DNA from 3 places in the Calothrix sp. NIES-2098 genome. Region 2 is predicted to be linked to each of the others. Evidence: predicted binding sites of a transcription regulator. Region 2 holds the regulator's gene; each other region holds the start of a gene.

Region 1 (3,288 bases), 130 kb from region 2:
TTAAACAGTTTAAAGCTGACGGCTGAATGCTGATAGCTATTTAAGCCATTTGATTTTCAATCGCCCACCGCGCTAGTTCAGTACGGTTGTGGAGATTGGTTTTGCCCAACATATTGGACACGTGGCTTTCAACGGTACGCTGACTAACATTTAATTCTTCAGCAATTTCCCGGTTAGCTAAACCCCTGGCTACAAACTGTACTACTTTCAGTTCGGTAGGAGTTAACTGTACATCGAAGGGAACCTGGATACGGGAACCATTTTCTCCTCCTTTTGCTTGGTGTTCTTTCCAACGGATAGTTTGCTTCAGCGAAGATTCTACTTGCGCTACGAGTTCTTCTGGTTCAAAGGGCTTGACCATATAAACGTCAGCACCTTTATTCAGACCCTTAACTCGGTCTGCACTTTGTCCCTTAGCTGAAAGGAATAGAACGGGAATCCAGCTAGTACGTTCATTTTGCCGGACTTGTTCTACAAAAGTGTATCCGTCCATTTCCGGCATCATCACGTCGCAGATAATCATATCTGGAACATCATGCTCTAAAATTTCCAGAGCTTCTCGTCCGTTCTCGGCGGTGATGACTTCATATCCCCGGAATTCTAAGTAATCCTTCACCAGCAAGATGAGGTTAGGGTCATCATCAATCAGTAGAAGTCGTTTGTGATCTTTCATGCTGGGCTCTTTCATAGCAGTGGCACTTGTCGCGCTTCGGTCCATCAAGGTCTTGTATATTTATCCTCTATGGTGGATTATTTGAGATGTTGTCTTTTTTCCCACTTAACTTGCCTTTGCTTATGGGAAGCCTCGTCAGTGATATCCACTGTTTGGGAGACTACTAGCTTATGGGCAATAGTCCAGTAAGGATACGTAGAGCAGTAGTAATTATAATGCGTTATTATATATCGCTTTGAAAGTGGCGGGTGAAAAAATGCTGATTAAATAATAATCCTTCCGATTCACAGGTTCAGTATTGGGTGAAGATGACCCTAGCTCAAAACCAACCACCGCTTCAGAGCGCTTACTACTTAAATACGATATCCTCCGGATGTTAAGCCTCTATTCAGATGTTCATAAGCAAACAGAGAAGTTGCTGGCAAAGGATGGGTTAAAAATGCATATTTTTCCACCACCTTATTGCCTTCAAGTGTTCTTGGACGATCCGCTCAATCACTTCCGGGTTCGCTTGACGATACCAGACAACATCCGGGTAAACCACCATTATCTGTCTAGAACAACAAACTCGCAAGCAATTAGCTGTAGTTCTCAAGATGCAGATGGGATTACTGTTTAGCGTTTGGTCGAGCTTGAGCTTCTGCAATCGCCTTTTTAAGTATTCCCAGGATTCCAGACTAGCTTGTTTTGAGCAGCAGTTGGCAACTGTCTGACTGACACAAAGAAAAATTTGTCTTTGAATCTGTGCAAGTCCTAATGTTTCTACACAATTACGCACGGGTTTATTGTCTAGAAATTTAGTGGTTTTGGGGATTTTACGGCTGCACTGGATCACTGTATTGTTACTCATCGAGCTGCTCCCTGATTACAGTTCTATAACAATTTCCCAGCTTTGCAAATAAATTTGTTCATATAAAAATATTCGTAACTTAAACAACATAACCTGAAAGTTTAAAATAAATAAGTATTTATGCTTAAGTATATGCTTGAACTAGCTGCATGAATAATCGATAAAAAGGGTCATTTGTTAATGTTAATTGGGCATTGGGCATTGGCAAAGAAGGCAATAATCATTAGTTATTTCTCCCCACACTCCCCACACTCCCTCGTCCCCCTCATCCCCAGTTCGGGAACCCGTACACCCAAAATTGTTGCCATTGTACGCTGGTCTTCGGTAAATTAGCACTCAGGAGTTGAGAGTGCTAACTCTGGAGAAATTCATATGGCAGCAATATCTTTAAGCGTTTCTACAGTTAAACCATTAGGCGATCGCGTTTTCGTGAAAGTGAGCGCCTCCGAAGAAAAGACCGCAGGTGGGCTGTATTTGCCCGACACCGCTAAGGAAAAGCCCCAGGTAGGGGAAGTAGTCGCCCTTGGCCCTGGTAAGCGGAATGATGACGGTTCTCGTCAAGAACCAGAAATTAAGGTCGGAGACAAAGTGCTCTACTCCAAGTACGCTGGCACTGATGTCAAGCTCGGTACAGAAGAATACGTCCTGCTTTCTGAAAAAGATATTTTAGCAGTTGTGAGCTAATGGATCTTGGTACCTGTGGCATGGCGATCGTGCCGCATACGAGAGCGATCTATTACCAAAATTTAAAGACAAACTTGACTTACTCCCTCAATTAGACACTTATGGCAAAGCGCATTATCTACAACGAAAACGCCCGTCGCGCCCTTGAGCGAGGCATGGACATTCTAGCTGAAGCTGTGGCAGTTACCCTTGGCCCCAAAGGTCGTAACGTCGTGCTAGAGAAAAAATTTGGCGCACCGCAAATCGTCAATGATGGTGTCACCATTGCCAAAGAAATCGAACTAGAAGACCACATCGAAAATACTGGTGTGTCTTTGATTCGCCAAGCTGCTTCTAAAACCAACGATGCTGCGGGTGATGGCACCACCACAGCTACCGTTTTGGCACACGCGATCGTTAAAGAAGGCTTACGTAACGTTGCTGCTGGAGCAAATGCCATTTCATTGAAGCGTGGTATTGACAAAGCTACTAACTTCTTAGTAGATAAAATTGCCGAACATGCCCGTCCCGTAGAAGATTCCAAAGCTATTGCGCAAGTTGGTGCAATCTCTGCCGGTAACGACGAAGAAGTTGGTCAGATGATTGCTCAAGCAATGGACAAGGTGGGTAAAGAAGGCGTAATTTCCCTAGAAGAAGGGAAATCCATGACCACCGAACTGGAAATCACTGAAGGGATGCGCTTTGACAAAGGTTACATCTCTCCTTACTTTGCTACCGACGCCGAACGGATGGAAGCTGTCTTCGATGAGCCTTTCCTCCTGTTAACTGATAAGAAAATCGCTTTGGTACAAGACCTCGTACCCGTACTTGAGCAAGTAGCGCGTGCTGGTCGTCCTTTAGTAATCATTGCTGAAGATATTGAAAAAGAAGCTTTAGCAACTCTGGTAGTTAACCGCCTGCGTGGCGTGCTGAACGTAGCCGCTGTTAAGGCTCCTGGATTTGGCGATCGCCGCAAAGCTATGCTGGAAGATATCGCCATCCTCACTGGCGGTCAGCTAATCACCGAAGATGCTGGTCTGAAGCTCGATAACACCAAGTTAGATAGCTTAGGTAAAGCCCGTCGCATCAACATTACCAAAGA
Region 2 (3,288 bases):
CCAAAAAGTCTTGCTTTGCTGGCGGATTATCGTAAAGTAGTTTCACACCTTGATATTCTTCTGTGCCCAAGTTTGCCCCAGCTAGTACCCGCTTGGAAAATAAAATTTCCAGAAACTCGCGGCTTTTTTGCGGTTGTGTAGTTGCTAGCGCCATCAAATACCCAGGCTGCTGTCCGTTTTCTGGGTCGCGATCGATATCTAAAGTAGTTAAAGCTAGGGTAATTTCATTTCCTAACCAAGGTTGAATATCTTCTTGGTAATTGATGTTACTTTTAGCGAGTAAATTAGTTTTCAGCTGAGATAATTCCCCTTGACGCTCTAAGACCTGCAATCGGTCTGGATTTACTAGCAAAGATACTGTCACTGGGGAAAACTTCGACACAAAAATAGTAGCACCAGGCTGAGAAGTAGCAGCAGCGATATTAACTGGATTTTTAGCCGACAACCAGTAAAAGCCAGTAATTATAATTACCAGCAGAGCGATCGCGCCAGCTATGAGGAAACCAAAAAATGAGCTTTGCCTATTCACTTAACCTCCTCGCCCCGAAAGCTTCTAATTTCTAAGCATAGTAAGGAAGGGACAAGCGATTTGAATTGCCTGCCAAATATCGCATAATGCATATATATCTATGAATTAATTTAGGAATGGATGCTCATGCTAGGGTTAACATATTCTGTCAACATAAATGATATAGGATTGTTTACAAAAACCTCATGACAGCCAACTCAATTCCCCAAATTAGCGTTGAAGAACTGGCACAACGTCTATCTACTCAGGATTCTAGTATTCAACTAGTAGATGTGCGCGAACCTCAAGAATTAGCGATCGCCAGCATTGAGGGCTTTGTCAACTTCCCTTTGAGTGAATTTGCGGAATGGGGCGATGAAATACCCACCCTTTTGAATCCTCATGCTGAAACCCTGGTACTCTGCCATCACGGGATGCGTTCTGCTCAGATGTGTCAGTGGTTAGTTGCTCAAGGTTTTACAAACGTTAAAAACATAGCAGGTGGAATTGATGCTTACTCTGTCTTAGTCGATCGGTCAATTCCTCAGTATTAATTCTTCAAGATTTGAACTATAGATTGCTCATTTAATACTGAGCTTCCTATTTAGGAAATACATGAGAGTCTCGCCTTGTAGCAATACTGGCGAAATTCTTCATGATGAGTTATGTATAGATGATCCTTTTAGCTTATATATCTCAAAAGCCAAAAAATCAGTACAGAGAAATACATTTTTTAATAAAAGCTTATGGAAAAATACGGTTAATCAGTTAAAAATTCCAATTGAGAGTAGCAGTTTTGATAACGTTAGTCAAGCTGTAGTATAGACCAATCTGGAACTTTACACTAATTAACTGTTTTATAATTAAATAGTCAGTTATCTTAATCCACAATTAGATATATTAGTTAACTATTAATATTTTTTTCCGTTTGCTGTAAAAAGCACAAACTTTTACAAACTTTGATTAACATTTGCCTTCAGTAAAGAATACTTATGCAAGTCCAGTTGACAAATCGACAACAGCATATACTTTGGGCAACAGTACGTCACTACATTGCTACGGCAGAGCCTGTGGGATCGAAAGCTTTAATTGAAGAGTACGATCTAGGTGTTAGTTCCGCCACAATTCGCAATGTGATGGGTGTCCTAGAAAAATCTGGCTTACTGTACCAACCACACACATCTGCTGGACGAGTCCCTTCTGATTCAGGCTATCGCATTTATGTCGATCGCTTAATCACGCCTTCTGAAACTTTAGCCAAAGAAGTAGAGTTAGCACTGCAAAAACGCTTGCAATGGGAAGATTGGAGTTTAGAAGCCCTATTGCAAGGAGCAGCCCAAATCTTAGCAACCTTGAGTGGGTGTATCAGCTTGATTACCATGCCGCAAAATAATACAGCATTGTTGCGACATTTGCAATTGGTGCAAATTGAAACTGGGCGAATCGTGCTGATTGTCGTTACCGATGGTTATGAAACTCATTCCAGACTGATGGATTTGTCACCGACGCGAGAAGAGACTAAACTCGATGGGGAAGCTATAGATCGCGAATTACAAATTGTTTCTAACTTTTTGAATAGCCACCTACGGGGACGCAGTCTGCTGGAATTAGCCAATCTTGACTGGAGTCAATTAGATCGGGAATTTCAACTTTATGGTGAATTCTTGAAAAATTCTGTTGCAGAATTGACTCGTCGAATGACACCAACAACAACGCAAATAATGGTTCGAGGTGTAGCAGAGGTTTTGCGTCAGCCAGAATTTTCGCAATTACAGCAAGTACAGACAATTATCCATCTACTGGAAGAAGAACAAGACCAACTATCAAAATTAATCTTTGAAGAGCCAGAAGGTGAAGATCGGAGTAAATCACGGGTAAATGTGCGCATTGGCTCGGAAAACCCACTAGAACCAATACGTACCTGCACCTTGATTACTTCTACCTATCGCCGTGGTTCCGTACCAGTAGGGAGCGTAGGAGTTTTAGGGCCAACACGCTTAGATTATGAAGGTGCGATCGCAGTTGTAGCTGCGGCGGCCGATTATCTCTCGGAAGCTTTTAGTCAATAATTGTGCTGAATCCATAACTCGAATCCGAGTGTTCATACCCTTGATGAACTAGCCTCAGCTGAGTTTTAATGGAGATTCTTACTTTTGGAGTCTAATTATACAAGAATATCTGTGTTTCCTCGTAAACGCGATAACTTGTAAAAGAACTCTCCATATTTCTCTAGGGTAGTTAATACACTCTTCATCCCTAAGCAAAGGATTCAGTCAATGATAGAAGCTATAGGTTTGGTGATGACCGGATTCTGGTTATTTACGATCTATGACTGTATTCGTAACGAGCCAGAGAGACAAATATGGCTGTGGATTTTACTTTTTGTTAATTTTCCTGGGGCCGTTATCTATTTTTTAACGCGTTGGATACCGAGAAGTAGTGTCCCACTCCCCAATTATTTCAATCGCTGGACGCATAAGCGCGAACTTTGGATGGCGGAAGCACAAGCGAAGAATATTGGAAAAGCTCATCAATACGTTACTTTAGGAAATCTGCTTTGCGATATGGGAAGCTACGATAAAGCAGAAGTAGCCTATAACCAAGCTCTAGAAAAAGAACCAGATAATCTGCAAGCACTTTGGGGTGCAGCATTTATTGCAGCCAAAAATCATAAATTTACATCCGCTAAAGAGTATTTGCATACCATATTAAAAATCGCCCCAGATTATAAGTATGGCGATGCTTCTTTAATTTATGGCGAAACACTTTTTGCTTTACAA
Region 3 (3,288 bases), 500 kb from region 2:
AAGGTCAAATGCTGCATTCTCATCGCCAACAAATTACAAACTAAGGTAATTGACCAAAGAGTGTATGCAGCACGGCGTTGGGAGAATCCCCACGCTAGCAAGCGATGGTGTAGGTGGTCTTTGCCAGGAGTACTCATGGGGTTTTTCCCTGCCATCAGTCGTCGTACAATTACCTGAGTAGTGTCCAAAACAGGCAATAACAAAAATAAAACTGTAGGAATTAGAGAAAATACGGTGTTAACTTGGAGTTTTCCTAAAATACTAGTTGCGGCTAGCACATAGCCAAAAAAGTAGGCTCCGGCATCACCCATAATAATCCGGGAAGGGTGGAAGTTATGACGCAAAAATCCCAAGGCTGCGCCCCCCAATGCAGCCAATACTAGAGTTGCCGCTGCACGATATGAAATCTGGGCAGAAACTGCCAACAGACTCATGGCAGTAATAAAACTTACCCCTCCTGCCAAACCATCCATACCATCCATCAAATTGATGGCATTGGTAATTCCTACTACCCAAAATACTGTCAGTGATATTGAAAGAATGTAGTCTATTGGTGTGCCAAAAGCGATTTCAATCCTAATACCATTAGCCACCAGCAATAGTGCTGTGAGAACCTGAGTAAACATCCGTACTGAGGGAGGTAAGCCAAACTGGTCATCAATAAAGCCCACCAGAACTAATATCGTCCCTCCCAAAAGAATAGTCAGTACTTGAGCCAATACACTTTGTACTTCGATTGGTCTTAAGAGAGTAGCTAATACCAGTGCGGCAATGACGCCCGTATAAATAGCCAGACCCCCTGCATTGGGCAAAGGTTCTCGGTTAAGCCGCCGTGCGTTTGGTTGGTCAGCCCAACCTACCCGCAAGGCAAATTTGCGTACTGTGGGAATCAACCGCCATGTTACTAGCCAAGCTAAGAGAAACGTAAATACTACAGCCAACCAGCCGGTGCCGCTAGGGTCAGCAATACCGAGGGATTTAAGGGAGTGGTCTAAATTCATCTCCCAATTCAACCATTACCATAAGCATCAACTGTATATTAATCAATAAAGGTCAAGAGTCAAGGGTCAATAGTCAATAGTCAAGAGTTATTTGCCATTGCTTAAGTAGCATATAGTTATTTCTTTCTCTCCCTGCACCCTGTCTCCATAACACTTATGGACTAAAGACTATGGGCTATTAACGCTCTAAAGTTATTTTTTTATTTCCATTTGTCAATTTGAGCAGTTTTGGATGTTAGCACTCTTGCTCTGTGAGTGCTAAATTGTCTAATGGAAGCGCTTGAGAAATGAAACATGGCGAAGATTATTGCATTTGATGAAGAATCGCGTCGGGCCCTAGAACGGGGTGTGAATGCTCTTGCTGATGCCGTAAAAATCACTCTGGGACCAAAAGGTCGTAACGTTCTTTTAGAAAAAAAATATGGTGCCCCCCAAATTGTTAACGATGGTATCACTGTAGCTAAAGAAATTGAATTAGAAGATCCATTAGAAAACACAGGTGCGAGGCTGATCCAAGAAGTTGCATCTAAAACTAAAGATGTTGCTGGTGATGGTACTACTACAGCCACGGTTTTAGCACAGGCTTTGATCCGGGAAGGGTTAAAGAACGTTGCAGCTGGTAGCAACCCTGTAAGTTTAAAACGGGGGATCGAAAAGACTGTTGAGGCGCTGGTAGAAGAAATTGCCAGAATTGCCAAGCCAGTGGAAGGAAGTGCGATCGCTCAAGTTGCTACAGTTTCAGCAGGTAATGATGAAGAAGTCGGCAGTATGATTGCCGAAGCAATGGATAAAGTCACTAAAGACGGTGTAATTACCGTTGAAGAATCTAAGTCCCTGACAACTGAACTAGAAGTAGTAGAGGGGATGCAGATCGATCGGGGTTACATTTCTCCCTACTTTATCACCAACAACGAACGGCAGACGGTGGAATTTGAAAATGCCCGCATCTTGATTACCGACAAGAAAATCAACAGCATTCAGGATTTAGTACCTGTGCTGGAAAAGGTTGCGCGTTTGGGTCAATCTTTGCTGGTAATCGCAGAAGACGTAGAAGGAGATGCTTTGGCAACTTTGGTTGTGAATAAAGCCCGGGGTGTCCTTTCCGTGGCTGCAATCAAAGCACCAGGATTTGGCGATCGCCGTAAAGCTTTGTTACAAGATATTGCCATTCTTACCGATGGTCAGTTGATTTCAGAAGAAATCGGCTTAAGCTTGGATACTGCTTCTATCGAAGCTTTAGGAACTGCTCGTAAAATTACCATCGACAAAGAAAACACTACAATTGTCGCCGGCAGTACTACCAAGCCAGAAGTACAAAAGCGGATCGGGCAAATTCGCAAGCAGTTGGAAGAAACCGATTCCGAATACGATAAAGAAAAACTGCAAGAACGCATTGCCAAGTTAGCTGGCGGTGTAGCAGTGATTAAAGTTGGTGCGGCTACAGAAACCGAACTCAAAGACCGGAAGCTGCGCATTGAAGATGCTTTAAACGCTACCAAAGCGGCGGTAGAAGAAGGTATTGTTGCTGGTGGTGGTACTACTCTGATTCACCTGGCAACAAAGGTAGAAGCGATTAAAAATAGCCTCCAAGATAGTGAAGAAAAAATTGGAGCTGAGATTATCGGACGCGCACTGGAAGCACCACTACGTCAAATAGCCGACAACGCTGGTGCTGAAGGTTCTGTCATCGTTTCCAGAGTCAAAGAGACTGATTTCAACATTGGCTACAATGCCGCTACTGGGGAATTTGAAGATTTAATTGCTGCTGGTATTATCGACCCGGCGAAAGTCGTGCGTTCTGCTTTACAGAATGCTGCTTCTATTGCTGGTTTAGTCTTAACCACTGAAGCCCTCGTTGTCGAAAAGCCTGAAAAGAAAGCTCCTGCTGCTCCCGCTGATGGCGGTATGGGCGGTATGGGCGGTATGGGTGGTATGGGCGGCATGGGTATGTTCTAATCTCCGCTTCCCCATATAAATATTTATTAAGCAGTTTGTCTTAGTCAAGGCAAACTGTTTTTTATTATTTCTGACCTAAAGGTGAAGGAATGATATCATATCGGCTTGAATAGTTAACCAATTTTGGATGTTAGATTGGCTTTGTAGGGTGGGCAATGCCAACTATCAAATTATTAATTTATCCCAATGATTTAGAATAGCTAGATTTTGCTATTAGCACTAATCAAAAATCTCGTATTTAGTTTTGAAAGATTTAGAAGATGAAAATCTCACTAATTATTAACTATTAAAGGTTAAAGTACATGATTAGAAAAATTCGTCGGCTTTCCAA

What was found. The regulator HrcA, encoded in region 2, represses chaperone genes, less so after heat shock. The targets are predictions, from matches to a motif close to TTAGCACTCNNGANTCNNGAGTGCTAA.
Region 1: the regulator HrcA is predicted to act here: its motif matches at 1,853-1,879, upstream of groES (co-chaperone GroES).
Region 3: the regulator HrcA is predicted to act here: its motif matches at 1,237-1,263, upstream of groL (chaperonin GroEL).

What each region holds. Positions count from the first base shown of each region.
Region 1 is NZ_CAWNKJ010000001.1:6,982,429-6,985,716, reverse strand. Features, by position in the region: gene AACU33_RS29210 (response regulator transcription factor) at 41-718, opposite strand; gene AACU33_RS29205 ((2Fe-2S) ferredoxin domain-containing protein) at 1,107-1,523, opposite strand; gene groES (co-chaperone GroES) at 1,896-2,207, shown strand; gene groL (chaperonin GroEL) at 2,309-3,288, shown strand, end outside.
Region 2 is NZ_CAWNKJ010000001.1:7,108,666-7,111,953, reverse strand. Features, by position in the region: gene AACU33_RS29870 (DUF3352 domain-containing protein) at 1-529, opposite strand, end outside; gene AACU33_RS29865 (rhodanese-like domain-containing protein) at 715-1,062, shown strand; gene hrcA (heat-inducible transcriptional repressor HrcA) at 1,501-2,577, shown strand; gene AACU33_RS29855 (tetratricopeptide repeat protein) at 2,785-3,288, shown strand, end outside.
Region 3 is NZ_CAWNKJ010000001.1:7,613,197-7,616,484, forward strand. Features, by position in the region: gene AACU33_RS32095 (MraY family glycosyltransferase) at 1-1,001, opposite strand, end outside; gene groL (chaperonin GroEL) at 1,296-2,957, shown strand; gene corA (magnesium/cobalt transporter CorA) at 3,260-3,288, shown strand, end outside.